DNA from 3 places in the Clostridium paraputrificum AGR2156 genome. Region 2 is predicted to be linked to each of the others. Evidence: riboswitches for the same ligand, from Rfam matches in the RefSeq annotation. Region 2 holds a riboswitch; each other region holds the start of a gene.
The links. Region 2 has a riboswitch for thiamine pyrophosphate ahead of G594_RS0100635 (ABC transporter permease). Riboswitches for the same ligand answer to the same signal wherever they lie in the genome.
Positions count from the first base shown of each region.

Region 1: linked by a shared signal. The riboswitch ahead of thiW (energy coupling factor transporter S component ThiW) and the one ahead of G594_RS0100635 (ABC transporter permease) in region 2 are both predicted to bind thiamine pyrophosphate.
Region 3: linked by a shared signal. The riboswitch ahead of thiD (bifunctional hydroxymethylpyrimidine kinase/phosphomethylpyrimidine kinase) and the one ahead of G594_RS0100635 (ABC transporter permease) in region 2 are both predicted to bind thiamine pyrophosphate.

Region 1 covers NZ_AUJC01000010.1:177,488-186,169, reverse strand. Annotated here, with positions in the region: gene G594_RS18865 (IS110 family RNA-guided transposase) at 1-1,153, shown strand, start outside; gene G594_RS0111850 (nucleoside kinase) at 1,704-3,353, shown strand; gene G594_RS0111845 (hypothetical protein) at 3,550-4,029, opposite strand; gene sdaAB (L-serine ammonia-lyase, iron-sulfur-dependent subunit beta) at 4,160-4,840, shown strand; gene sdaAA (L-serine ammonia-lyase, iron-sulfur-dependent, subunit alpha) at 4,840-5,721, shown strand; TPP riboswitch at 5,750-5,857, shown strand; gene thiW (energy coupling factor transporter S component ThiW) at 6,104-6,607, shown strand; gene recQ (DNA helicase RecQ) at 6,657-8,417, shown strand; gene G594_RS0111820 (alpha/beta-type small acid-soluble spore protein) at 8,551-8,682, opposite strand, start outside.
Region 2 covers NZ_AUJC01000001.1:137,099-145,780, reverse strand. Annotated here, with positions in the region: gene G594_RS0100665 (V-type ATP synthase subunit D) at 1-329, shown strand, start outside; gene G594_RS19440 (putative bifunctional diguanylate cyclase/phosphodiesterase) at 992-3,097, shown strand; gene G594_RS0100650 (ABC transporter substrate-binding protein) at 3,111-4,418, shown strand; gene G594_RS0100645 (MraY family glycosyltransferase) at 4,588-5,562, shown strand; gene G594_RS0100640 (TatD family hydrolase) at 5,781-6,518, shown strand; TPP riboswitch at 6,574-6,678, shown strand; gene G594_RS0100635 (ABC transporter permease) at 6,788-7,564, shown strand; gene G594_RS0100630 (ABC transporter substrate-binding protein) at 7,566-8,570, shown strand; gene G594_RS0100625 (ABC transporter ATP-binding protein) at 8,551-8,682, shown strand, end outside.
Region 3 covers NZ_AUJC01000008.1:165,623-174,304, reverse strand. Annotated here, with positions in the region: gene celB (PTS cellobiose transporter subunit IIC) at 1-1,233, opposite strand, end outside; gene G594_RS0109955 (PTS sugar transporter subunit IIB) at 1,270-1,593, opposite strand; gene thiE (thiamine phosphate synthase) at 1,911-2,546, opposite strand; gene thiM (hydroxyethylthiazole kinase) at 2,533-3,366, opposite strand; gene thiD (bifunctional hydroxymethylpyrimidine kinase/phosphomethylpyrimidine kinase) at 3,366-4,187, opposite strand; TPP riboswitch at 4,245-4,357, opposite strand; gene G594_RS19915 (rubredoxin) at 4,506-4,670, shown strand; gene G594_RS0109930 ([Fe-Fe] hydrogenase large subunit C-terminal domain-containing protein) at 4,775-6,124, shown strand; gene G594_RS0109925 (MerR family transcriptional regulator) at 6,162-7,085, opposite strand; gene G594_RS0109920 (HAD-IA family hydrolase) at 7,155-7,784, opposite strand; gene G594_RS0109915 (B12-binding domain-containing radical SAM protein) at 7,809-8,682, opposite strand, start outside.

The DNA of each region.
Region 1 (8,682 bases), on a different contig from region 2:
AGGTGTTGAATCAACAGGACATTATTGGTTTAATCTTAGAGATTATTTAAAAGATATCGGAATTGAAACAGTAATGATAAAAACAGATTCAGTAAAGCATAGAAGGGCATTAGAGGAAGGGCAGAAAGGAAAAAACGATACATTAGATGCTAGAGTAATAGCAAGTTGTCTTAGAAATGGGAATTATGTTTATATAAGAGAGAATGAAAGAGAATTAAGATCATTGCAAAAGTTGACACGTATGAGAAATGATATAAGTGATGAATTAGTAGCATTAAAGAATAAAATACATAGATGTATAGATATATGCAATCCGGTATTTTTTAAGATTTTTGAAAACTTGAATAGTAAAACAGGAGTAGCACTAATAAAGCTATATCCTTCACCGGAAGATATAATAAATGTTGATCTAGATAATATAAAAAGAGAGCTTGGCGAAATTGTAGACAAACCTAATATGAGAATGGTGAGTTTATATAAGGAAGAGTGTGAGATTTGGGGTAGGCTAATTAAAGAGCCTTCATATGCTGAAAAAGTAGAGATGGTAGCTTATATAGATAAATTTTTATTACAAAATAAATCTAAGGAGCATTTAGATAAGCAAATAAAAGAAATAGCAAAAAATATAATTCCTTTATATTCTGAGTTTGAGCAGATAAAAGGTATTCCATTAATACAATTAATATCGGTTTTAAGTGAAATAGGAGATATTAGAAATTTTAAAAATACTAGAGCAATATTAGCGTTTTTGGGCTTAAGTTTAAAAGGAAATGCTTCGGGAAAATACATAGGTGAACGAAGAATAAATAAGGCTGGTTCACGTATAGTTAGAAAACATCTATTTAATATAATGGATAGTTTAGTAAAACATAATGAGTATTTTAGAATAGCCTATTGTTACTATAAATCATATAATCATAAGAATCCAACTAAAAAAAGATCAATGCAAATTGCAGTAATGTGTAAATTTGTTAGAGTAATGTATGGAATGTTAAAACATAATACCAATTTTGATTATAAAGAGATGTTAAAAGGCTATTATTTTGGTGATTGTAATATGAAAGTGTTTAAAGAAGAATTTGAAGGAGAAAAGAGAACTAAGAAAATAGAGAATTATAAATTGGCATATAGTATATTTGTAAATTATAGCTAATTCCTAAATGTGGTAGTAAATAATAGGTAAGAGAAGATAATTTGAAAAAAGGTTAGAGAAGATATCGTTAATAAAAAGGAATATTGAATTTGAGTATGACAATAGAATAATCTATAATTAAATCGTAATGTAGGTGGAATTATACACTTAGAGCATAAAAATGACTCGGATAGAGAGAATTAATCACATTACACCATAGTATAACATGCGGATTAGGTGTTTTAGTAAAGCATTTATGCTTATACGGAGAAACGGGAGTGTTAGCAGTTATACATAATTATAATAGTGTAAAAGCATACGATTTAATTATTCGTCTAGGCTTTTGCACTATTTTTTAAATGAAAATGTGTTAAGGTCTTTTTGTCATACAATAAAATAAATAAAGAGCAGTATAGTGGTTATTTTATATACTATAATATATGATAAAAAGAAATAGTTATGAAATTCTAAGAAAAAGTGAGTATAATTAAAATAATTTCGTTTAATAGAGGGAGGTGTATAATAATACTAATGAAAAAATCAAAGGATTTGTAAGAAGGGAGAGAATTATATGAATTACTTAAATCTTACTATTGGGAATAAAAAAATTAAGGTGAAAAAAGGTACTACTTTTAAAGATGTTGTAAAAGAATATGCTATAGATAGCTTAGTAGTTTTATGTGAGTTAAATGGAGATTATTATGAATTAGCTATGGAAATACCAGCTGATGGAGATATAAAGTTAATTGATGCAAATAGTGAAATAGGATGGAAGATATATTCAAGAACTCTTCAATATATCTTTATAAAGGCTACTCTAGATATTTTTAAAGATGCAATTATTAAAATAGAGCATTCTATTTCAAAAGGAACATTTGGTGAGATTTATAAAACTCAACCTTTAAATAAAGAAGATATAAATAAAATAAGAAAACATATGGAAGATTTAATTGAGAGAGATATTCCAATAAATAAAGTTCAAGTATCTAAGGAAGAAGCAATAAAGATATTTGAAGACTATGGAATGATGGATAAGGTTAAATTATTAAAGCAAGTTGATTTAAAGACGGTTAAGTTATATGAATTAGATGGAAGATATGATTATTTTTACGGACAAATGGCATATTCAACTGGAATAATAAAGGCCTTTGACCTTATACCATATGCTCATGGTTTTGTTTTAAGAAATCCTACAGAAGAGGATGTTACAGTATTACCTGAGTTTAAGGAGCAAAAGTCATTAGCTAATATTTTTTATGAGACAGAAAGATGGTTGGATATACTTGGAGTAGGGGAAGTTGGAAGTCTAAATAAAAAGATTATAAGTAAAGGACTTACCAATTTAATTTTAGTTTCTGAAGCACTACATGAAAAGAAAATAGCTTATTTAGCAGATAGTATTTCAGCAAAGAAGAATGTAAAGGTAGTTTTAATTGCTGGCCCATCTTCTTCTGGAAAAACTACTTTTGCGAATAGGCTTGGAATACAACTAAGAGTTAATGGGTTAAATCCAATACCAATATCTTTAGATGATTATTTTGTAGATAGAGTTCATACTCCAAGGGATGAAAACGGAGAATATGATTTTGAATCAATTGAAGCTATTGACTTAAAGTTGTTTAATAAAAATCTAAAATATCTTTTAGATGGTAAGGAAGTAGAGATCCCAAGTTATAATTTTAAGACAGGAAGTCGTGAATGGAATGGTCATAAACTAAAATTACCTGGAAATGGTGTAATTATCGTTGAAGGAATTCATGGATTAAATCCATCATTAACAGATGCTATAGAAGATGATAAAAAATATAAAATATATATATCTGCCTTAACTCAATTAAATCTTGATAACCATAATAGAATTGCAACAACAGATGTAAGAAAAGTTAGAAGAATAGTTAGAGACTATTTATCAAGAGGTTATGGAGCAGAAGAAACTTTAATGATGTGGCCTTCAATTAAAAGAGGAGAAAGAAAAAACATTTTTGTATATCAAGAGGAAGCTGATGCAATGTTTAACTCAACATTAGTATATGAATTATGTGTATTAAAACCATATGCTATAAAAGAACTTGAGAAAATAAAGCCAGGTAGTCCGGTGTATAATGAAGCTGTGAGGTTAAGATCATTTTTAAACTTCTTTAAAGAAATTGAATTCAGTGATGTGCCAGAGAATTCCATCTTAAGAGAATTCATTGGAGGAAGTTGTTTTTATAAATATTGAAGAGAGGTTGCTAAGTAACTTCTCTTTTTAAATAGCTTAATCTTAATAATAAAAATAATATTATTTTTATTATTAAGAAAAGAATTTTTCTTATAATAATTCTAAAAAATATATATTTATATAAATATGTAAATATACAACAATAAAAAAAGAGAATCCTTGCTATAGATTCTCTTTTATCAGTATCAATATTAAACTATCTACTTAACTTTTTAACTGCAACATTTTTATTTTCTAATTTCTCTATTAGGTAATCAATATCTCCAGCTTTAAGAATATAAGATAACTTTTTCGCTTTATCATTAAATTCAAAGGAGATAATTTTTTTGGGAGAACCTTTGTCCCATTTAACAGTTACGCACCTTATGCTCTCATATTTAAATTTATTATTAAATAGAACCATGCTATCTCTAGAAAACATTACTAGATTAAAGACAAAAGAAACAAAAAGCAAAACAAAAAATAAAATTATTCCTATAGTTGTAGTTTCAACAACAGACATATATAAAAGTAGTAAAGCAGCACAGAAAAAGTTCATTTTATCTTTGAAAAATATTTTAAGATGTAACTCTCTTTGATTTCCATAAAAATCACATATGTTTAATAAGAAATATAAAGCAAATAATATTCCTAGGAAGATTGCAAAACCAAAAATTATATTAAGAATAATGTTCATAAAAAAATCCCTTTCATTGTTGTGGGGGGGAATAAATTCCATAAATTAAGTATAGCAAAATAAAGATTGATAATACAGATAAAATTACTTAAACTAAAAGTAAAATAACTAATGATTAAGGAGAGGTTTTATGAAGAGCGTAGGCGTTTTTGATATTTTAGGTCCTATAATGGTTGGTCCATCAAGTTCTCACACTGCAGGAGCTGCAAGACTTGGAAAAGTAGCAAGATCTGTAGCTAATGGTCCCTTAAAAAGCGTAAAGTTTTTATTGCATGGTTCTTTTGGGAAAACCTATAAGGGACATGGAACAGATAGAGCATTAGTTGCTGGAATACTTGGAATGGAGCCTAGTGATATAAGATTAAGAGAGTCTCTAGAAATTGCTAAGAGAGAAGGGTTAGAATTTGAATTTATAGAAACAGATTTAGGAGATGCTCACCCAAATACTGTTAAGTTTATTATGGAAACTAAGAAAGGAAATTACTGTGAAGTTATAGGTTCTTCCATTGGTGGAGGAAGTATACAGATAACAGAAGTAAATGGCAATAAAGTGGAATTTACTGGAGATTATCCAACATTAATAATATCTCACCAAGATGTACCTGGAGCAGTTTCTAATGTTACCTCGATACTTTATAAAGAACACATAAATATTGCTTTTATGAAGGTTTTTAGAAAGCAAAGAGGTAAGGGGGCTACAATGGTATTTGAAGTAGATAATAGATTAAACGATGATGTAATAGATGAAATTAAAGGGATAGATTCTATAAGTAGAGTTATTAGAATAAATCCAGTTAAGGAGGAGGAATAATGGATATAGCAAGAAGTGGAGAAGAACTTTTGAAAATTTGCCAAGAGGAGAATATATCTCTTAGCGAATATGCTATAAGATATGAAATAGAAGATAAGGGAATATCAAGAGAAGAACTTTTTGAAAAGATGAGAAAAAATCTACATGTTATGATAACATCTGCTAACGAGGGAATGGAAAAAGAAGTTTATTCAGTTAGTGGTCTTATAGGTGGAGATGCATATAAATTAAAAAAGTATCTTGAAAAAGGAGAGACATTAACAGGGGATACTATGGTATTAGCCATGGCTATGGCATTATCCTCATCAGAAGTAAATGCAGCTATGGGGAAAATTGTAGCATGTCCTACTGCAGGTTCTTGTGGAATATTACCGGCAGTTATTTTAGCAGCAGGAAAAAGATTAAATAAAACAGAAGATGAAATGATAGAAGGATTATTTGCATCAGCAGCTGTGGGAATGATAATAGGTATGAATGCAACACTAGCTGGAGCAGAAGGTGGATGCCAAGCAGAATGTGGTTCAGCTTCAGCAATGGGAGCAGCAGCTGTAGTAGAAATGATGGGTGGTACTCCTAAGATGAGTTTAGATGCAGGTGCAATAGTACTAAAGAATGTACTTGGACTAGTATGTGACCCAGTTGCTGGATTAGTTGAAATACCATGCGCAAAAAGAAATTCTTCGGGAGCTATTAGTGCTTTATGTACAGCTGATTTGGTTATGGCAGGTGTAGAATCAAAAATACCTTTTGATGATGCAGTTTCTGCAATGTATAAGGTAGGTAAATCTCTTCCAGCATCATTAAGAGAAACTGCTTTAGGTGGAGTTGCTATAACTAAAGCAGGATTAATGCTAAAAAAGAAAGTTTACGGAGAAGAGTAAAACTGGTAAGATAAAAGTGAAAATTACATAAATTTACTAGGGGAGCTAGTGCTCTGGCTGAGAATGGAAAGAAAGTTCCTAAACCCTTGAACCTGATATGGTTAGAACCATCGTAGGGAAGTGATAAATTAAAAATATAAAAGTTTATTTGCGTGGCCCTATTAGGCTACGCTTTTTTATTCTTTAGGAAAGTAGATTTATTATTAATTGAGGATAACTTCAACAATTTGGCTATATATTCGCTAATTTATGCCTAAAGAATTAAAAAAATTATATGAGATTGGTCTTTTGCTCACATGCTTTTCTTAAAGCAGAGTGTGATGAAAAAATCGAAGACTCGGTAAGTTCATATTGACGATTTTTTTACGAATTGGAGGTAAATATGGAGAAAAAGGGATTATCAAAAAAATTAGCATTAAGTGGTGTGCTTATAGCAATAGCAACTATATTGGGAACTTTTTCAATTCCTATATTTGGAGCAAGAATGTCCCCAGTACAACATTTTGTAAATGTGGTTACAGCTGTTACATTAGGTCCAGGATATGCTTTAGGAAATGCATTTATAGCTTCTACCCTTAGAAATATTTTAGGTACTGGCAGTCTTTTAGCCTTTCCAGGGAGTATGATAGGAGCATTTTTATCAGGAGTTTTATATAAAAAGTTTAATAATATAGAAGCAGGATTATTAGGAGAAATAATTGGGACAGGCTTTATAGGGGCCTTAGTTGCATATCCCATTTCAACTTTAATCTTAGGTAAAGAAGTTGCACTGTTTGCTTATGTTATACCATTTTGTATTAGCTGTATAGGTGGAGGAATAATAGCTTATACATTTTTAAAGATATCAACAGTTAGAAAAGTTTTGTTCTCTTTTTTTATTGATTAAAATATTGTAAAATGGACAATAGTAAAGAAATATAGAAAGAGGTGAGTATTTGAATATCAAAGATACAGCTTTATATGCATTAAAAAAATTTTATGGATATAATAGCTTTAGACCAGGGCAAATGAACATAATTTTTAATATTCTATCTAAGAAGGATGTTTTTTGTATAATGCCAACAGGCGCTGGTAAGTCAATTTGCTATCAAATACCAGCCTTAATAATGAATGGTGTTACCTTAGTAATATCTCCTTTAATATCCTTAATGAAGGATCAAGTAGACTCCCTTAAGGAGAATGGTATTACTGCTACATATATAAATAGCACTCAAAGTATGGAGGAAATAAAGGATATACTTAAGGATGCATCTTTAGGTTTATATAAATTAATATATATTGCACCAGAGAGATTAGAGTCTAAAGTTTTTGTTCAAATGATAAGAAATTTACATATTTCGCAGGTGGCGGTAGATGAAGCACACTGTGTTTCAGAATGGGGACATGATTTTAGAATTAGTTATAGATATATAAAACCTTTTGTGGATTTGTTACCTAATAGGCCAGTTATATCTGCATTTACAGGTACTGCTACAGATGAAGTTAAAGAGGATTCTATGAATCTTTTAGGACTAAGAAATCCAATAAAATATGTAGGTGATATAAATAGAGAAAATCTTTCTATTAATATTTTCAAAGAAGAGGATAAGTTAGAAGGAATTAAGGATATTATAAGAGAGCATGAAGATGAATCTGGAATAATATACTGTTTGTCTAGAAAAGAAGTGGAAAATTTATATACTTATTTAAGGGAGTATGGGTATAATGTATCAATGTATCATGGAGGGCTAGAAGATTATGATAAGGAAAAAGCTCAAGATGATTTTTTATTTGAAAGAACAAATATTATGGTAGCTACTAATGCATTTGGTATGGGAATAGATAAATCAAATGTAAGATACATAGTTCATTGTACAATTCCTAAAAATCTTGAATCTTATTATCAAGAAATTGGTAGAGGGGGAAGAGATGGGGAAGCTTGTAAGTGTTATCTTTTTTATAATAGAGATGATATACGAAGAGTAGAGTTTATATTAAATAAAAGTAGTGGGTTTAAACGTAAGGAAATTGCCTTAAGAAAACTTCAGTCTATGATAGACTTTTGTGAAGAAGATGGTTGTTATAGAGCATTTTTATTAAAGTATTTTAATAAGGAATGGTCTAGAAATTATTGTGGAAATTGTAGTAATTGCCTGGGAAATGATGAAGTAAGGGACTTTACTAGGGAAGGACAAATTATTTTGTCAACTGTATATAGAACCCGTGAAAATTACGGTATATCAGTATTAATTGATATTTTAAGAGGTATAAAAGGACCTAAAATAATAGAGAAAAACTTAGACAAAATAACAACTTTTTCGTTAATGAAGGACTATAGTTCATCATTTATAAAAGCTATAATTAATGAAATGCTTACACAGGGATATGTTAGCTTAAAGGAGGGAACATATTCTATGTTAAAGTTAAATAATAAATCTATGGATATACTTTTAGGTAAAGCAGACATGTACTTATTAGTAAAAGAAGATGAAAAGCCTATAGATGAAGAATTATTCCATAAATTAAAGCTTTGGAGAAAAAGTAAGGCTATTAAAGAAAATATTAAACCATACATTATTTTTTCAGACTCATCACTTATATCAATTGTAAATCGATTACCAAAGAGTATTGAAGAATTACTCCAAGTTAGAGGTGTTGGTGAGAAGAAAGTAGAGAAGTATGGAGATGAAATTCTGAAATTACTATCTAATGAATAAATAGGAGAGAAGTTGGTAAACAACTTCTCTTTTTGCTTACCTATAGTAGGAGTGGGGGATATTTGTTTCCATGTGACTTGGAACTTTCCACGGAACAAACAAAATAAATATCCTCCCTACCTTTTTTGTTATATTATTTAAGTGAATTTTCGTATTGTTGAACCATTCTCTTAACCATTTCTCCACCGACACTTCCATTTTGTTTAGAAGTTAGGTTACCCTTGTCAGTATTTTCATAGTCTTGTAATCCAAAACTTGAAGCTAC
Region 2 (8,682 bases):
TAATGAACTTCAAGAGACAACTTGAGGGGGATGAGGGAAGCATTTATCCTTATGGTTTTGCCAATACTTCTTCAGAACTAGATGATGCAATAGCTAAGCTTTATGGAATACTTCCTAAACTACTAGAACTTGCAGAAGTAGAAAAGTCATGCCAACTTATGGCAGATGAGATAGAAAAAACTAGAAGAAGAGTTAATGCTCTTGAATATATGACAATTCCTCAATTACAAGAAACTATTAAGTATATTAGGATGAAGCTTGATGAAAATGAAAGATCAGCTACAACAAGACTAATGAAAGTTAAAAGTATGCTTGAACAAAGAGGATAGAAGAAAGAGGCACGAAAGTGTCTCCTTTTTTATTATATAGTTAAATAAGTAAGTTTATATATAATTTAAATAAGTTGTAATTTGTATAAGAATTTGGAATAAAAATGTTAAGAAAAAACTTTGTTTTACAGGAAAAATATAGTACAATTGTAAATGAGATTTAACATTTAAAATAATTAAGAAAGAGAATAAAAATGGGGAACACTAAAGAGAAGAAAATAAAAGAAATAAGTATTTTTATTATTCTTATATTACTGGGATATTTGTTAAAAATTAGTAAAATTGAACTTTTCTTTGGGATAATAATAGAGTTTGCAAGTATTTTTCTATTACTTATCCTTTTTATTTTTGGATTTTAAAAAGCAGTTATAGGAGCAATAACTATCTCTATATTTGATCTTTTATTTAATGGAAATATAGTTAATGTTTTTATAAGCTTTTGTGAGGTCCTTTTTATAATTTATTTCATAAAGAAAAATAAGAATGTTAAGGTTATAATAATAGATTTTTTCTTTTGGATATCAATTATTATTTTATCGATAATTTTAATTTTTCTTGGAGAAAAATATGATGGGTTTATAGAGTATAATTATTTTCCCATATTAATCTTATCTGTAAATTCTATGTTCAATACTTTGATTGCAGAAGTTATTTATGAATATGTGATTAAAGATTTTATATATAGGGAAAAATTTAAGACCGAATTTAAGGGGATGATTTTTCACATACTTTCTGGTGCTATATTAGTTCCATTTATAATAAACATATTTATCGATATGGTAAATAGTTATGATTACATATCTAATACTGCATTAACTTCTGCAAAGGAAGTTTATGATAGCGTATTTGATGAAATAGACGATTGGGATGAAAAGAAAATTTACAATTTAAAGTTATTAGGTGTTATAGAGTTAGGATATTTAGGAGATGTTATTCAAAAATCATGTAATTATAAAGAACATAATGTACATATAAAAGATAAAAAAGGAAATATAATTATAGATTTTATAAATTCTAATAAATATATAGAAAATTACGATGAGTATGATAGAAAGAAAATGTCTGATTATTTTTGGGAACTGCTACCCAAAAGATACATATCAATGGACTATAATAAAAGATGGGCAGATGGATATTTTGTATATGAATCTGAAATAGGAAACCTGGGATTATATTTAATGGTAGAGGTTCCTATTATAATATATAAAGATAGAATCATAAAAGAGTATATAGGACAATTTAAATTCCTAGTTTTATTTAGTATTTTTATTTTATTAATAGGAAAGTTGCTAATTAGTATAGTAATAAATGACTTTAATAAAATTAATAATAATGCAACTAACTTTTTAAAAATGATAGATAGTAAAGAAGTTATTATGTGGCCTAGCAGTAGTATTATGGAAATAGACTTATTAACAGATAATATAAAGAATATGGTTAATAGTTTAAGATTTAGCTTTATTAAACTTAAAGAATCACAAGATAAATTATATAGACAAGCTTACTATGACTCATTAACAAATCTACCCAATAGACTTTTCTTTAAAAAGTATCTAAAAGATGAAATTAAAGATTGTGAGAATAGTATATGCGTAATGTTCATGGATTTAAATAGGTTTAAAACAATTAATGACACAATGGGACATGATATTGGAGATAAGTTATTGGTGTTAGTTGCTGAAAGATTAAAGAGTCTGCAAGATGAAAAGCATCATATTTTTAGACTAGGTGGAGACGAATTTGTAATTGTATCAAAAGTAAATAGTATAGAAGAAATAAAGAATGATGGTATTAGAGCTGTAGAAATATTTAAAGAAAAGTTTATTTTAGAAGATAAATTTTCAGTTAAAATAACAGGAAGTATTGGAGCTAGTATATATCCACAAGATGGAACTGATATAGATAAAATAATAAAATATGCAGATATAGCAATGTATGAATCTAAATGTAATGGTGGCAATTCATTATATTTATTTAATGATACATTAAAGAAAGAGTTCTATGAAAAAGCTACTATAGAGAAAGAAGTTAAAAACGCAATTGAAAATAGTGAATTATATCTAGAGTATCAACCACAAGTATCAGCTAAAGATGGTAAAATTAGAGGGGTTGAAGCACTTTTAAGATGGAAAAATGATAGACTTGGGATTGTCCCTCCAGATAAATTTATTCCTATAGCAGAAGAGTCTGAAGTTATATTAGAAATTGATAAGTGGGTTATTAGCGAAGTTTGTAAAGTTATTAGAATGTTGCAAGATGAGGGATATAATAACATTACAATTTCAGCAAATGTATCAGCAAAACATTTTGTTAATGATGATATCCTAGATTTAGTATTAGGATGTATTAATAAAAATAATATAGATCCTAAATTATTAAAAATTGAAATAACTGAAAGTACTCTTGTAAAAAATGTTTCAACAGTAAAACGAATATTAGAGCGATTTAAAGAGATAGGAATAAGAACTTCTATGGATGACTTTGGTAAAGGATACTCATCTTTAAATATATTAACTTCTTTGCCTATAGATGAAGTTAAAATTGACATGGAGCTTATAAAAAATATTTTAAATAACAATAAAAAAAGGAAAATAGTAAATTTAATATTAGAACTGGCACACGATTTAAATTTAAGTGTTGTAGCAGAAGGAATAGAAGTTAAGGAAGAAAAATTATTTTTAGAAAAAATGGGATGTGATTATTTTCAAGGATATTATTTCAGCAAACCTATTGCTTTAGATAAAGTTAAGGAGCTATTAGATAAATAGAGGGGGAAATAGTTTGAGAAGGTTAAGAACATATTTAAGCATAATAATTTTAGGGAGTATTATTATGTCTTGTGGAAGAATGAATAGTGGAGATAATAGTGATAACATAGATAAGCCTAATGTAGATAGTGATATTGTTGAATTACAACTTTGGTCTTACTATGGAGGATTTGACGAAATAATAGAGGGATTTGAGAAGGAGAATCCTAATATAAAGGTTAAAATAAGTACTTTTCCATATGAAGAATACGAATTAAAATATAAAGAATCTATGATTAAGGAAAATGGGGATGCAGATATATTAATAATAGATAGTAATGAATATGGAGAATTTAATTCAATTAATGGATTAGAAAATTTATTAGATGATAAATATAATGCTACTAAATATAGAGAGGACTACGATAAAGAACTATGGGAATTAGGAAAGTCTATAGATAAAAGTAAATTGTTGGGGTTACCTATTGCAAGTGCTCCTATTGTTACGTATTACAGGGCTGATATAATGGAGGCTTATGGATTTCCAAGTAATCCAAAGGAATTAGCTGAATTTATGAGAGATGCTAATAATTGGTTAGAAATTGGAAAAAAACTAAAGGCTGATGATAAATATATTGTTCAATGGATTGGTGAGATTGTAAGAATTTCAACATCAGATATGGCGTATTTTGATGAAAATTTAGAATATCAAAGAGATAATGAAAGATTTAAAGAAGCTATAGAAATAGCTAGGAAGGGAAGGGATTTAGGGATTTCACCCTATAATGATATTTGGTCAGATACTGGTATTAAAATGTTGAAGGAAGATAAGTTCGCTATGTTATATTTAGGCTCATGGGAGGCTAGTGAATTGGAGACCTTAGTACCTGAGCAGAAAGGTAAATGGAGAGTTACAGCTCTTCCTTTTGGAGCATATGGATGGAATAATGCATCAATTATTTCCATTCCGGAAAACAGTGGAAATAAAGATGCGGCATGGAAGTTTATAGAATATTACATTTTTAAACATAATGACAAAAATAGATTAGGAAATGTTTCTGGATATTTACCTTTTAGAGGTGTTGAAGAAAACTTAAAACATAAGAATGAATTTTTAGGTGGTCAAGAGGACCAAAGAGTTTATGAAGAGTTAATGTCTAAGACACAAGAATATTCTGTAACTCCTTTAGATAAAGCTGTATTTAAGTTATGGGATGATATAGTTAATGAGGGGTTAGAAAATGGTAATAAATCAGATGAAATATTAGCAAATATAAAATCTCAAGTTAATAGTAAATTTTCAAAGGAAATTAAGATATTAAAAAATAAAATAAAAGTATAGGCGCATTATATAAAATAATGTATTATTTAGATGGAAAGGTATATAATATTAATTTTTTTGTAATTGATTAAAAAACTACATAATAGTATAATTCTTATGTAAGTATACACTTAAGTGTATTGTGACCTTAAAGTATAATGACAGAAAACGTTAAGGAGAAGAGTTTATAATGCAAGTTAATATACAACATTATATAATAGCATTGCTAGCAACTTTCTTAATTGTATATTTAGTTATACCTCAATTAATGAAAATTGCCTTAAAAGTTGGATTTACAGATAAACCTACAGAAAGAAAGAAGCACAGGGGAGAGATACCTCTTTGTGGCGGTTTAGGAATTTACATAGGTTTCTTTATTGTTAGCTTTATTATGTTTAGATGGTTAGGGATAAAGAATAGTGAATATGTATGGGTATTTATAGCTACTACTTTAATCTTAGGAATTGGATTAGTAGATGATTATTATAAATCTAAGGGAAAGGAATTTGCTATATATCCAAGATTAATAGTACAGATATTTGCAGCTATTTTAGTTTATAAGTCAGGCGTAGTTTTTTTGGGGTTTACTAATCCTTTAACTGGAATATATATATCTTTACCTGAGTGGATTCAATTTGTATTAACTATAACTTGGATATTTGGTGTTACTACAGTTATAAATTGGTCTGATGGAATGGATGGCCTAGCAGGAGGAATATCTTTAATATCATCAATGACCTTCTTTGTTGCAGCAATTGTATTAAAACAGGGAGAGTCTGCAGTATTATCAATTATACTTGGAGGGGCAATTTTAGGATTTTTGAAGTATAATAAGTATCCAGCAAAGGTTTTTATGGGAGATTCAGGAGCTAATGTAATTGGATTTCTATTAAGTATAATAGCTATTGATGGTGCATTTAAACAAGCTACAATAATGAGTTTATTTATACCAATATTAGCTTTGGCAGTGCCTATTTTTGATAACCTTTTTGTTATATTTAAAAGATTCACTGAGGGGAAGCCAGTTTATCAAGCAGATAGAAGTCAAATGCACTATAGGCTTGAAGAAAAGGGACTAACAGTTCAGCAAAGTGTAAATTATATAATGATTATTAGTTTAGGATTTAGTATTATTTCAATAATATTATTATTGTTAAAATACTAATTTTAGATAATAGAGATGTGGATGAGAAATTGCTTTGCAGTTTCTCTTTATTTTTAGGTAAAAAGCAAGGTAAGAAGGTACAAGAGTTAGTTAAGATAATTAAGATAAGAAGATTAATTGAGATGAACTTATACAATCCCTTAGGATTGTATTCCTAAACTATTCACCATTCGCTCTTATCTATTCACTAACTATTCACTGATTAAAGGAGGGGTTTTATGTACATAGATGGTCATACACATTTAGATTATTTTAAGGAGAACATAGATAAAGCTATTGAGGATATAAATAAAAATAAGATTATTACATTAGCTAATAGTATGGATATAGATAGTTACCTTTTAAATGAGGAGTATGGAAAGAGAAGTGAATATATAATTCCTTGTTTTGGTATTCATCCATGGAGTGCTGGAAGTTTTTCTGGAGAGTTAGAGGAGCTGATTCCATATATAGAAGAGAGTAAGGTTATTGGTGAAATTGGATTAGACTATGTTTGGGTTGAGGATAAGAGTACTTTTCCTAAGCAAAGAGAAATATTTAAGTTTATATTGAAGGAAAGCATTAAGAGGAAAAAGATAGTCTGTCTTCATACTAAAGGAGCAGAGGAAGAGATTTATAATATTTTGAAGGAACATAGCTATAATAAAGTTATTATTCATTGGTACAGTGGAAATTTAGACGTATTAGATAAGTTTATAAAGCTTGGCTGCTATTTTACTATAAGTGTCGATATAGGATATTCTAAGGTTACAGAAGAGGTGTTAAAGCGTATTCCTTTAGATAAACTCCTTTCTGAAACAGATGGGCCAACAGCATTAGAGTGGGTTAATGGAGTTTATGGATATCCAAGTGAGGTTAAGAGAGTTGTAAATGATATTTCTAAGCTTTTGAAAAGGGATGATATTAAGTCGATAATAATGGAAAATTGGAGAAAACTAATGGACAATGATTATTAATTATTGACTAATGAAGCAATAAGGGTTAATATGAAATAGTAAAATTAAACAAGAAAAGATTTATCTGGGGAGGCTTAAGAGATAGCCTGAGAGGAATAAGTTATTCGACCCATGACCTGATTTGGATAATGCCAACGTAGGAAGATAAAATATGTATAATAAATAGTTATCTAACGCATAGTATTTTCAGATTAGGAAGTACTATGCTTTTTTTACTTTTCAGAAAAGTATAGTATTGATCAATATACTAAAGAGAAGGAGGGGGAGTTTTGAATAAAATAAAAAGAATTAGTAACAAGTTAGTGCCATTAGTTTTCCTATTAGTTTTTTTAGCTATATGGGAAGGTGTAATAGAGTTAGGTGGAGTTGAAAAGTACATAATGCCAGCACCTACAGACATTGTTAAAGCAATAGTTAAAGATTTTAATACTCTGCTTCCACATATTATAGCTACACTGTATGAAAGTTTAGTAGGTTTTATTATCGCTATAGTATTAGCACTTGTTTTAGCAATAATAATGGATTTAGTACCATTTATAAAGAAGGGATTATATCCACTGCTTGTAGTATCTCAAACTGTGCCAGTTATAGCTTTAGCACCTTTATTTATAATATGGTTTGGTTTTGGAGCATTACCTAAAATTATAGTAGTTGTAATAGTATGCGTCTTCCCAATTGTAATTAGTATTTCAGATGGCTTAGAAAATGTAGATAAGGATTTTATTAATCATTTTAAGCTTATGGGTGCATCTAAGTTTAAAATATTTACTCATTTAAAGCTACCTTATGGGATAATTAATTTCTTTTCTGGTGTTAGAATTGCGGCAACCTACAGTATAATGGGTGCAGTGATTGGAGAATGGTTAGGAGGAGATAAGGGACTAGGTGTATATATGACTAGAGCAAGGAGTGCTTATGCACTAGATAAGATGTTTGGGGCTATTGTAATAATAGTTATATTAAGTATGGCTATTTTCTTTATGATAGGCTTAGTAGAAAGATTAGTTACACCATGGAACAAAAAGATAAAGGATGGAGGAGAATAATATGAAAAAAAGAAGAATGGTATCAATAATATCAATGGCATTAGCTTCAATAATGATGTTGTCAGGATGTGGAGCATCAAAGAAAAGTGAGGGAGAAGAGGGGTTAGAAAAGGTTAAGGTTATTTTAGACTGGACTCCTAATACTAATCATACAGGTATATATGTAGCAAAAGAAAAGGGATATTTTAAAGAGTTAGGGCTAGATGTAGAAATAATACAACCCTCAGAAGGATCATCGCTTCAACTTGTTGCAGCTGGGAAAGGTGATTTTGCAATAACATATCAAGAGGATTTAACTTATGCAAGAACATCTGATTCACCAATGCCTGTTAAGGCAATTGCAACAATAATACAACATAATACATCAGGTTTTGCATCTCCTAAGGAGAAGAATATAGAAACAGTAAAAGACTTTGAAGGAAAGGTTTATGGAGGCTTTGGAGGCCCTAGTGAAAAGGCTATTCTTCAAGCTGTTATGGAAAAGGCAGGAGCAGATTTTTCGAAACTAACTACAGTTGATGTAGGAACTGAAGATTTCTTTATTGCAACTAAGAATAACTTAGATTTTGAATGGACTTTTGAAGGGTGGACTAATATATCTGCAAAGCTTAGAAACTTTGATATTAATTATATCCCATTAAGAGAATTGGATGAAAGATTAGATTACTATACTCCAATTATTGCTTCATCAGAAAGTACTTTAAATGAAAAGAGTGACATGGTTAAGAAGTTTATGGAGGCAACTTCAAAAGGTTATGAATTTGCAATTAATAACCCTGAAGAATCAGCTGAAATTTTAGTTAAGGAAGTACCTGAAATAGATAAGGATTTAGCTGTAGAAAGTCAAAAGTTCTTAGCTAAAGAATATAAATCAGATGCAAATAGATGGGGAGAAATGAAGGATAGTGTATGGGATAATTATACTCAATTTATGTTGGAGTACAAATTAATAAACAAAGATATGAAAGCAAGCGAGGCTTATACAAATGAGTTCTTACCAAAATAAAATGCTACTTAGAGGAATATCAAAATCTTTTGATAACATGGTAATTTTAAAGGATATTAATATAGAAGTTAATGAAGGCGAATTGGTATCTATAGTTGGTCCTTCAGGAAGT
Region 3 (8,682 bases), on a different contig from region 2:
ACCTAAAACTATTAATATTAATTGTAATACTGAACCTTGCCATCCTGATACTAAGAAACCTGAAATTACTGGTGGAGTTGTCCATGGAATTTGTACTCCATTTGTAAGTGGAACTAAACCAGCTGTCATACAGAAATAAGTAATAATAATATTAATTGTTGGTATTAAAGCAAATGGAATTAACATTAACGGATTTAACATAATTGGAAGACCAAATATAATAGGTTCATTTATACCAAAGACACCTGGTAAAAATGATAATTTACCCATTTGTTTAATTCTTTGGCTTCTACAAACTATAAAAATAGCTATTATTAAAGATAACGTTGAACCTGCACCACCAAATGTTGCAAACATATCTTGGAATTGTCCTGTAATTATATTTGGTATTTCTTGGCCAGCTTTGAATGCATCAAGATTTTCTACAGATAATGCCTTTAAAATTGGATTGAATACTGCACCAACAACACTTGAACCATTTATACCAAAGAACCAGAATCCATGTAAGAATAGATATGCTATTACCATTGCAGGTAAAGTATTACCTAACTTTAATAATGGAACTTGTAAAATCTTAAATATGAAGTTGTGTAAATTACCATAGCTTGTTAATGTAAATACCCAGTTAATTAAGAAAAATACTGTCATAACTATTGCAGCTGGAATTAAAGCTTCAAAAGACTTAGCAACTGTTGGTGGAACTCCTGCTGGAAGTTTTATAACCCAACCCTTTTTAAGTATCTTAGCAAATATAGTTACCGCAACAAGTGCTACTATCATACCAAGGAATAATCCTTTTGAGCCTACCCAATCTAGTGGCACACAAGAAACATCATATGTTATATCGCTTCCCTTTGGCGTAAAGGTTCTTGAAAATGGAGTAACTATAAAGAATGCTACAAGACCTGTTACTGAAGCTTGTATAGCATCAATATCTAACTCTCTACCTAAACTATAACCAATACCAACAACTGCAAGTATAGTCATCAAATCAAAAGTTGCTGAAACAGGAACTGAAAGCTTCGCTGCCCAACCTTCACCTAAAAATCTTGCAATCATTTCATCCCATCCTGGTATTGGGAAGTTAGCAATAAGTAGGAATAGCGAACCTACTATTAATAAAGGTGTAGAAATTAAGAAACCATCTCTAATTGCTATTAGGTACTTATTCTTACCGATAACTTCTGCAAGTGGCATTAATACCTTTTCCATCTTTTTCATTATAGTATTCATTGATTTACCCTCCAGTTCTTTAGACACTATTAAATTTTACTTTGAATTACCTTTGATTAATCTTATGGCTTGCTTTAACACCTTTTCTCCGTCCATTGCGCCATAAGATGCTGGTTCAATTGGAGCTATTGGAATATTTAATGGTATACAATCCTCTTCAATTTTATTGAATAAGAATCTAACTTGTGGTCCAAGTAAAACACAATCTGGTCTCTTTTCATTGATTAACACATGTGACTTTCCAGCTGGAAAAGCTTCAATATGAATATCAAGATTGTGCTTATTTGCAACTTCTTGCATTTTTGAAACCATTAAACTAGTTGACATTCCTGCTTCGCAGAATAAAAATATTTTTTTCATTTGTATAACCTCTCTTTCTTTTTACATTTAAATGTAATTCTTATGCCCTTTAATAAAGCAAGAATTATGCCAACATCCAATATTCAATTTTTAAGGTATTCTTTTAACTCACAAAACAATCTGTATCGTTTTTTTAATACATTTAATAGTTCTTTCATTTGTTAAATAACAATAGTGTATCGTTTTCTGAATTTAATAACACACTTTTTCATCTATAAAACACTCTTTTTTAGAGATAACCTTTACAAAAATATTATATAATTGTTTCTTAAATATATAAAGAAAAAACACTGCTATGCAGTGCTTAAAATATGTAACTAAAAACTTATTCCTTCTTTGAATCTATCTAACATTTTTTCTGCAGCGCCTTTAACATCTTCTTTTCCTAATATGCAAGATATAACTGCAATCCCATCAATATTACTTTCCTTAAGTTTAGTAACATTCTTTTCATTAATACCTCCTATAGCTACAACAGGGATATTAACTGATGAAGTAATGCTAGATAAAGTTTCATAAGATACATCTCTTGTATCTTTTTTAGTTGATGTACTAAAAACAGCTCCAACACCTAAGTAATCTGCACCATCCTTCTCAGCTTTTAGAGATTCTTGTAAAGTGGCAGCAGATACTCCTAGTATTTTATCTTTACCTAGAATCTTTCTAGCTACCGAAGCAGGTAAATCCTTTTGACCTATATGAAGGCCATCAGCATCAATAGCTAGTGCAATATCTAATCTATCATTAATTATTAGAGGTATATTATACCTTGAAGTTACTTCTTTAACCTTAATAGCTATTTCATAGAATTCTCTAGAAGTAACATTCTTTTCTCTTAATTGAACTAAGGTTACTCCACCTAAAATGCTCTCCTCTATACATTTTATTAAATCTCTTCCTCTTAAAACATCTCTATCTGTTACAAGATAAAGTGTATAATCAACATTCTTCATTTATTTTACCTCTTTTCTCAATTACTTCCTTTGATAAATTATAAATATTATCCATAAGCTTAACCTTAAAAGTACCTGTTCCTTCACCTTCTTTTAGACTTTCATAAGCTAATTCTCCAGATATCCCCATAGAAACAACTCCACTTAAAGCTGCTAGAAGGTTGTCCTCATTAGTCCCTAAATATGATCCAATAAGAGAAGAACACATACATCCTGTGCCTGTAATCTTAGACATAATTTTATGTCCATTTTCCACTGTATAAATCATCTTTCCATCTGTAACAATATCAACTGCTCCTGTTATAGCTATTATTGAACCTACCCTTTTAGAGAAATCCTTTGCTAAAAGTTTACCTTTCTCTAGCTCATCCTTTATAGAAGTATCATATAATGAATCTACTCCTTTAGTTTTTGTATTAATTCCATATAGAGTCTTTATCTCAGATAAATTTCCCCTTATTACAGCTAACTCAATATTATCCATTATAGTTTTTGCTACTTTTGTCCTGTATGGTGTAGCCCCTGCACCAACTGGGTCCAAAATGACAGGAATTCCAACTTCATTAGCCTTCTTTCCAGCCTTAATCATACATTCTACTGTTCTAGAATTTAATGTACCTATATTTATTACAAGAGAAGATGCTATAGAAGTCATAGCCTCAACCTCATTTATATCATCTGCCATAACAGGTGATGCACCAATGCTTAGAGTAATATTAGCACAGTCATTCACTGTTACATAGTTAGTAATATGATGTACTAAAGGTGCTCTCTCTCTCACATTTTCTAATAAATTACCTATATAAGTTTTTATATCCATTATTCTATCACACCACTTTTCTTATATAATTCATAAAAATGGTTTGTAGGTCCAACACCCTTACCTATATCTAAAGAATGCTTAATTGCAACTGTAATATATCTCTTTGCTTCACTTATTGCTTCTTCCATAGATAATCCTCGTGCAAGATTTGCAGTTATTGTTGATGATAAAGTACAACCTGTTCCATGTGTATTCTTTGTGTCAATTCTTTCAGAAGTAAAATAGTGAAATTCTTCTCCGTTAAAAAGCACATCTATAGCTTCACCATCTAGGTGTCCACCTTTTAATAGAACATTTTTACATCCCAATTTAATTAGTTCTTTACAAGCATCACACATGTCTTCTTTTGTTTTTATATTTATAATTGATGACCCTATTTCTTTAAGAATTTCTTCAGCTTCAGGAATATTGGGCGTTATTAAATCTGCTAAGGGCAATAGATTTTTAATTAAAGTCTTTTTAGACTCTGGTTTTAGTAAGGAAAACCCACTTTTAGAAATCATAACTGGATCTATTATCAAATTAGTTGGTTTATATTGTCTAAGTTCTTCTGCAATAGCATTTATAGTTTCTATCTTAGAAACCATTCCAATCTTTACTCCATCTACCCTAATATCAGTAAATATTGCGTCAATTTGATTCTTTATTATTTCATCATCAATATCTTGTACACTAAATACTCCTTGAGTATTTTGAGCAGTTACTGCAGTAATTACGCTCATTCCATAAACATAATTTGCACTAAAAGCTTTTAAATCCGCTTGAATTCCAGCTCCTCCACAGCTATCAGAGCCTGCAATTGTTAAACAATGTTTCATCATAAATTCCTCCTTAAAGTAAAAAAAGTACAAGCAGAAGATGCTTGTACCTTAAAATCAAATTACATTAACAACTTCCTACGCTGGTATTAACCAAACAGGTTCCTAGGGTTAGAAAGTATAAGGCTTTCACTCTCAGCTTACCAATTTAAGCACCCCTGTGTTTCTATTATCTAAAATAACTTTATCATAATATACCATTTTTCTCAAGTGTAGTCATATTTTAATAATTTATATATATTTATTAAAGTAATAGTACACAATCAATATAAATGCATATACTTTTATTAAGTTTATAACAGAAAAGGAGAAAATGAAATGAAACAATATGTTTGTTCCATTTGTGGCTATATTTATGACCCAGAAATAGGTGACGAAGATAATGGAGTTGAATCTGGAACACCATTTGAAGATTTGCCTTATGAATGGACATGCCCAATTTGTAATGCTACAAAAGAAAGCTTTGAAGAAGTAATTGAATAATTAAACTATTCTATAAAAGAAACTCCAATAGGGGTTTTCTTTTTTTTGAATAAATATTGTATTTTTACATATACTAATTTATAAATTTCCAGTAGGAGGGTATTATGCATAATAAATATAATGATTTATTTGATACATTAGTTAAATCTTATTATGAGGGTGATTTCGACACAACTTTAAACAGAATTATTACTTGTCATGAATCATCTCCACAGGAAACATTTGAAATTATAACTTCTCTTTGTGGAGTAAAAATAGAATTTGATAACAATTATTTATATAACTTAAAGAAAGCTATTACTCATTATACAGTTCAAAAAAAAGTTGTAGAAAAACTTCAATGTTGTAGTGACGATTCTTGCAAGGGTGATGATAACAAATATAACTGCCAAAGAGCCTGTCCTTTTGATGCAATATATTTTGATGAAGAAAAAGGAAGTACTGAAATAGATGGTGATAAGTGTTTAGGTTGTGGCATATGTATAGATTCATGTAAATCTGGAAGAATCTTAGATAAGGTTCAATATATCCCAATAATAGACTTAATAAAAAATAATAAAACTGTTATTGCAGCTGTTGCCCCTGCTATAAGTGGTCAATTTGGTGATGATGTAACTATGGATCAACTAAGAGCTGCTTTTATTCAAATGGGCTTTACCGATATGATTGAAGTTGCTTTTGCAGCAGATATTCTAAGTATAAAAGAAGCTGTTGAATTTAATAAACATGTAAAGGGTCCTAATGATTTAATGATTACATCCTGTTGTTGCCCTATGTGGGTTGGAATGCTTAAGAAAGTATATAATGAATTAATTGATGATCTTTCTCCTTCTGTTTCTCCAATGGTTGCAGCAGGTAGAGTAATTAAGAAATTAAATCCTGATGCTAAGGTTGTTTTTGTTGGTCCTTGTATTGCTAAAAAAGCTGAAGCTAAAGAAAAGGATGTGGCTGGTGCCATAGATTTTGTACTTACTTTCCAAGAGGTTGATGAAATTTTTAACGCTATGGATATAAGACCAAGAGATTTAGAAGGAGTACCAACTAAGGAATATGCCTCTAAGGGTGGTAGATTATATGCGAGAACTGGTGGTGTATCAGTAGCAGTACATGATGTATTGAATGAGCTATATCCTGACCAAATAAAGAACTTTAAAGCTGTTCAAGCAAATGGTGTGATTGAATGTAAGAAGATTTTAAATTCTGCCTTAAATGGGGAAATAAATGCTAGTTTCCTTGAAGGAATGGGATGTGTTGGCGGATGTGTTGGTGGACCTAAAGCTAATATTCCTACTGCTAGAGGAAAGGAAGCTGTAGATAATTTTGCTAAGGAATCTGCAATTCAGGTGCCTGTCCACTCTGATACCTTGGATGATGTGTTAGGCCGATTAGGAATAGAGTCTTTAAAAGACTTTGAAGATAAGGATAAAATCCAATTATTTGAAAGAGAATTTTAGAAGGAGTAAACACTGTTATCATCAGTGTTTACTCCTTTTATTCATCAACTCTAATTATTTTATAATTTTCATCATATTTTATTCCTAGTTCTTTAGATAACTTATCATTTATAAGGTTAAGCTTTTCGCTATACTCTCTATATTCCTTACTTAGCACCTTCATATTTGGAATAAACACTTCATAATATCCACTTTCCTTGTAGAAGTTCATGAGTTTTTTCTTGAAATTAAAAAATGGATTTAAATATGGTAAAAGCCGCCACTCTTTTTGTTTATCTACGTATCCTAATAGCTCTTTTTTATATTCTTCTAGTTCTTCTCCTTGGGCTTCTAATAATGCCTCCATCTTGCTTTTGGTAGCTTCGTATGTTCTCTTTCTAATTTCATCACTGGAGCTTGCTAGACCTATTTGTATGAACTTAGGTATTTTAAATTGTGGTATATTATCTAGAAACTCAACTATATTATGCCATGCTTTAATTTTTTCCATAGTATCTAATGGTTCATTTAAGTATGGGGAAAAGTGATATGCCATATATTCTCCAAATCCTTTTGGAAAAGCTCTTTTTAGTTCACGCTTTATAAATTCCCCACTCTTCTTTTCCTCTTGAATTATTTCATCATTTAACCTGGATATTTCATTAATAGACATATCCCCTTCTATTAATCTTTCTAGATGAATCTTATCTATTTTTAGTCTAATCTCTTTTTGTTCCTTCTCTATTACTATTCTATTTAATATTTCTCTTTTGTCTTTAGACTTTAATATAGTCATAATATCTTTTACAGAAATATCTAGCTTTCTATATAATGATATCTCTTGTAATATCTTTATGTCTTCATTACTATAATCTCTGTATCCATTACTAAGCTTCTTTGGGGATATAAAATTTTCTTTTTCATAATATAAAATAGCTTTTTTAGTTAAGCCAGTACTTTTACATACCTCATTAATTAACATATACTCACCTCTTAAGATACATAATAGAGTACTCCCTAAGGGCATAGTCAACTATATTATTTAATCTTTTTATATTAATATATAATTTAATAAATCTAATGGATTATCTAAAAGGTAATCCCCTTGAATTCCTTCAATTGATGTTGCTCCCCATTTAGCAAGGGCAAAATCCATATTTGCTGCTTTAGTTGCTTTATAATCTGATAATGTATCTCCCATATATATACATTCTTCTCCATTAATATCTAATGTATCACAAACCTTAAGCAGTGGATCTGGATAAGGTTTATGTCTTTCTGTATCTTCTGCAAGTACTGTACAAGAAATATATTTTTCAAGACCTGTTGGATAAAAATCTATTTCATACTGCTTTTTCATTTTTGAGCTTGCAATTGCACATTTAATTCCTAATTCATTTAATCTAGGAATAAGTTCATTAAAACCTTCATAAAGAGTTGCTCCTTCTTCAAAGCTATTTACATATTCTACCCATTTAGCATAGGATTTTTCAATATCCTTAAACCCTAGCTCTTCAATTGTCTTTTTTCCTGGATAAGCCATGTATTTAAGTAGATCATTATAAGGAATAAGAATATCTAACTCTTCTTTTACTAACCTTTGTAAAGGTAGCATATTCATTCGTTCTGTATTTAACACTGTACCATCTAAATCAAATATTACACATTTGTATCTCTTCATAAATTTCATCCTTCATCTTTAAATTTATTTTAAGGTGTTAACAAGTACTCTTCTAGCCTTTGGTAACATCTCTGTTTTTATTAAAAAATTCCATACTGGCTCAAACTTCTTCCATGCTCCTGCATATGTAAAATGCTTTAGTTTCATTTTTAATTCTTCATGATTTTTTGAGTCCTTAAATATGTTACTCCATTTATAGAATTCTTCATAAGATTCCTTATATCCTTTTTCCATTTCCTCTTTTGTTATATTTGGATGATTAAAAGTTAAATGTCTTGTATCATACTTTCTCCAATCTTCTGTAACTATCCTATTAGTTTTTTTCATTTCTTCAAATATTGGAGTTCCTGGATATGGGGTTAAGATATGATTTGTTACTGTTGTTATTCCATTATCTATTGCCCATTCTGTTGTTCTACTAAAAACGTCTTTTTTATCATCATCAAGTCCAAATATAAAACTTCCGTTTATCATTATTCCTATTTCATCAAGTCTTTTTATAGCTTTTTGATAGTCTTGTCCTAAATTACTAAGCTTGTTAGCGCTTTTTAAGTTTATTTGATTAATGCTTTCAAAGCCAATAAATGCACTTCTAAAGCCTGCTTCATATGCTAGTTCTATAGTATCATCATTTAAAACTGAATCTACAGTTATTGCACCTTGAAACACTCTATTCATACCCTTCATTTCTTTAAAGAGCTGCCTAACCAAATTCTTATTTGCAAAAATATTATCATCTAAAAAATAAAGATGACGACCTTTCATACTATCTATCTCTTCTAAGATTCTATCTATTTTATAAGAATAATATGATTTACCGCCCTTATAAAAGGAGCTTACATAACAAAAAGAACACTTATTAGGGCATCCTCTTGAAAACACCATAGAATTAGGAACT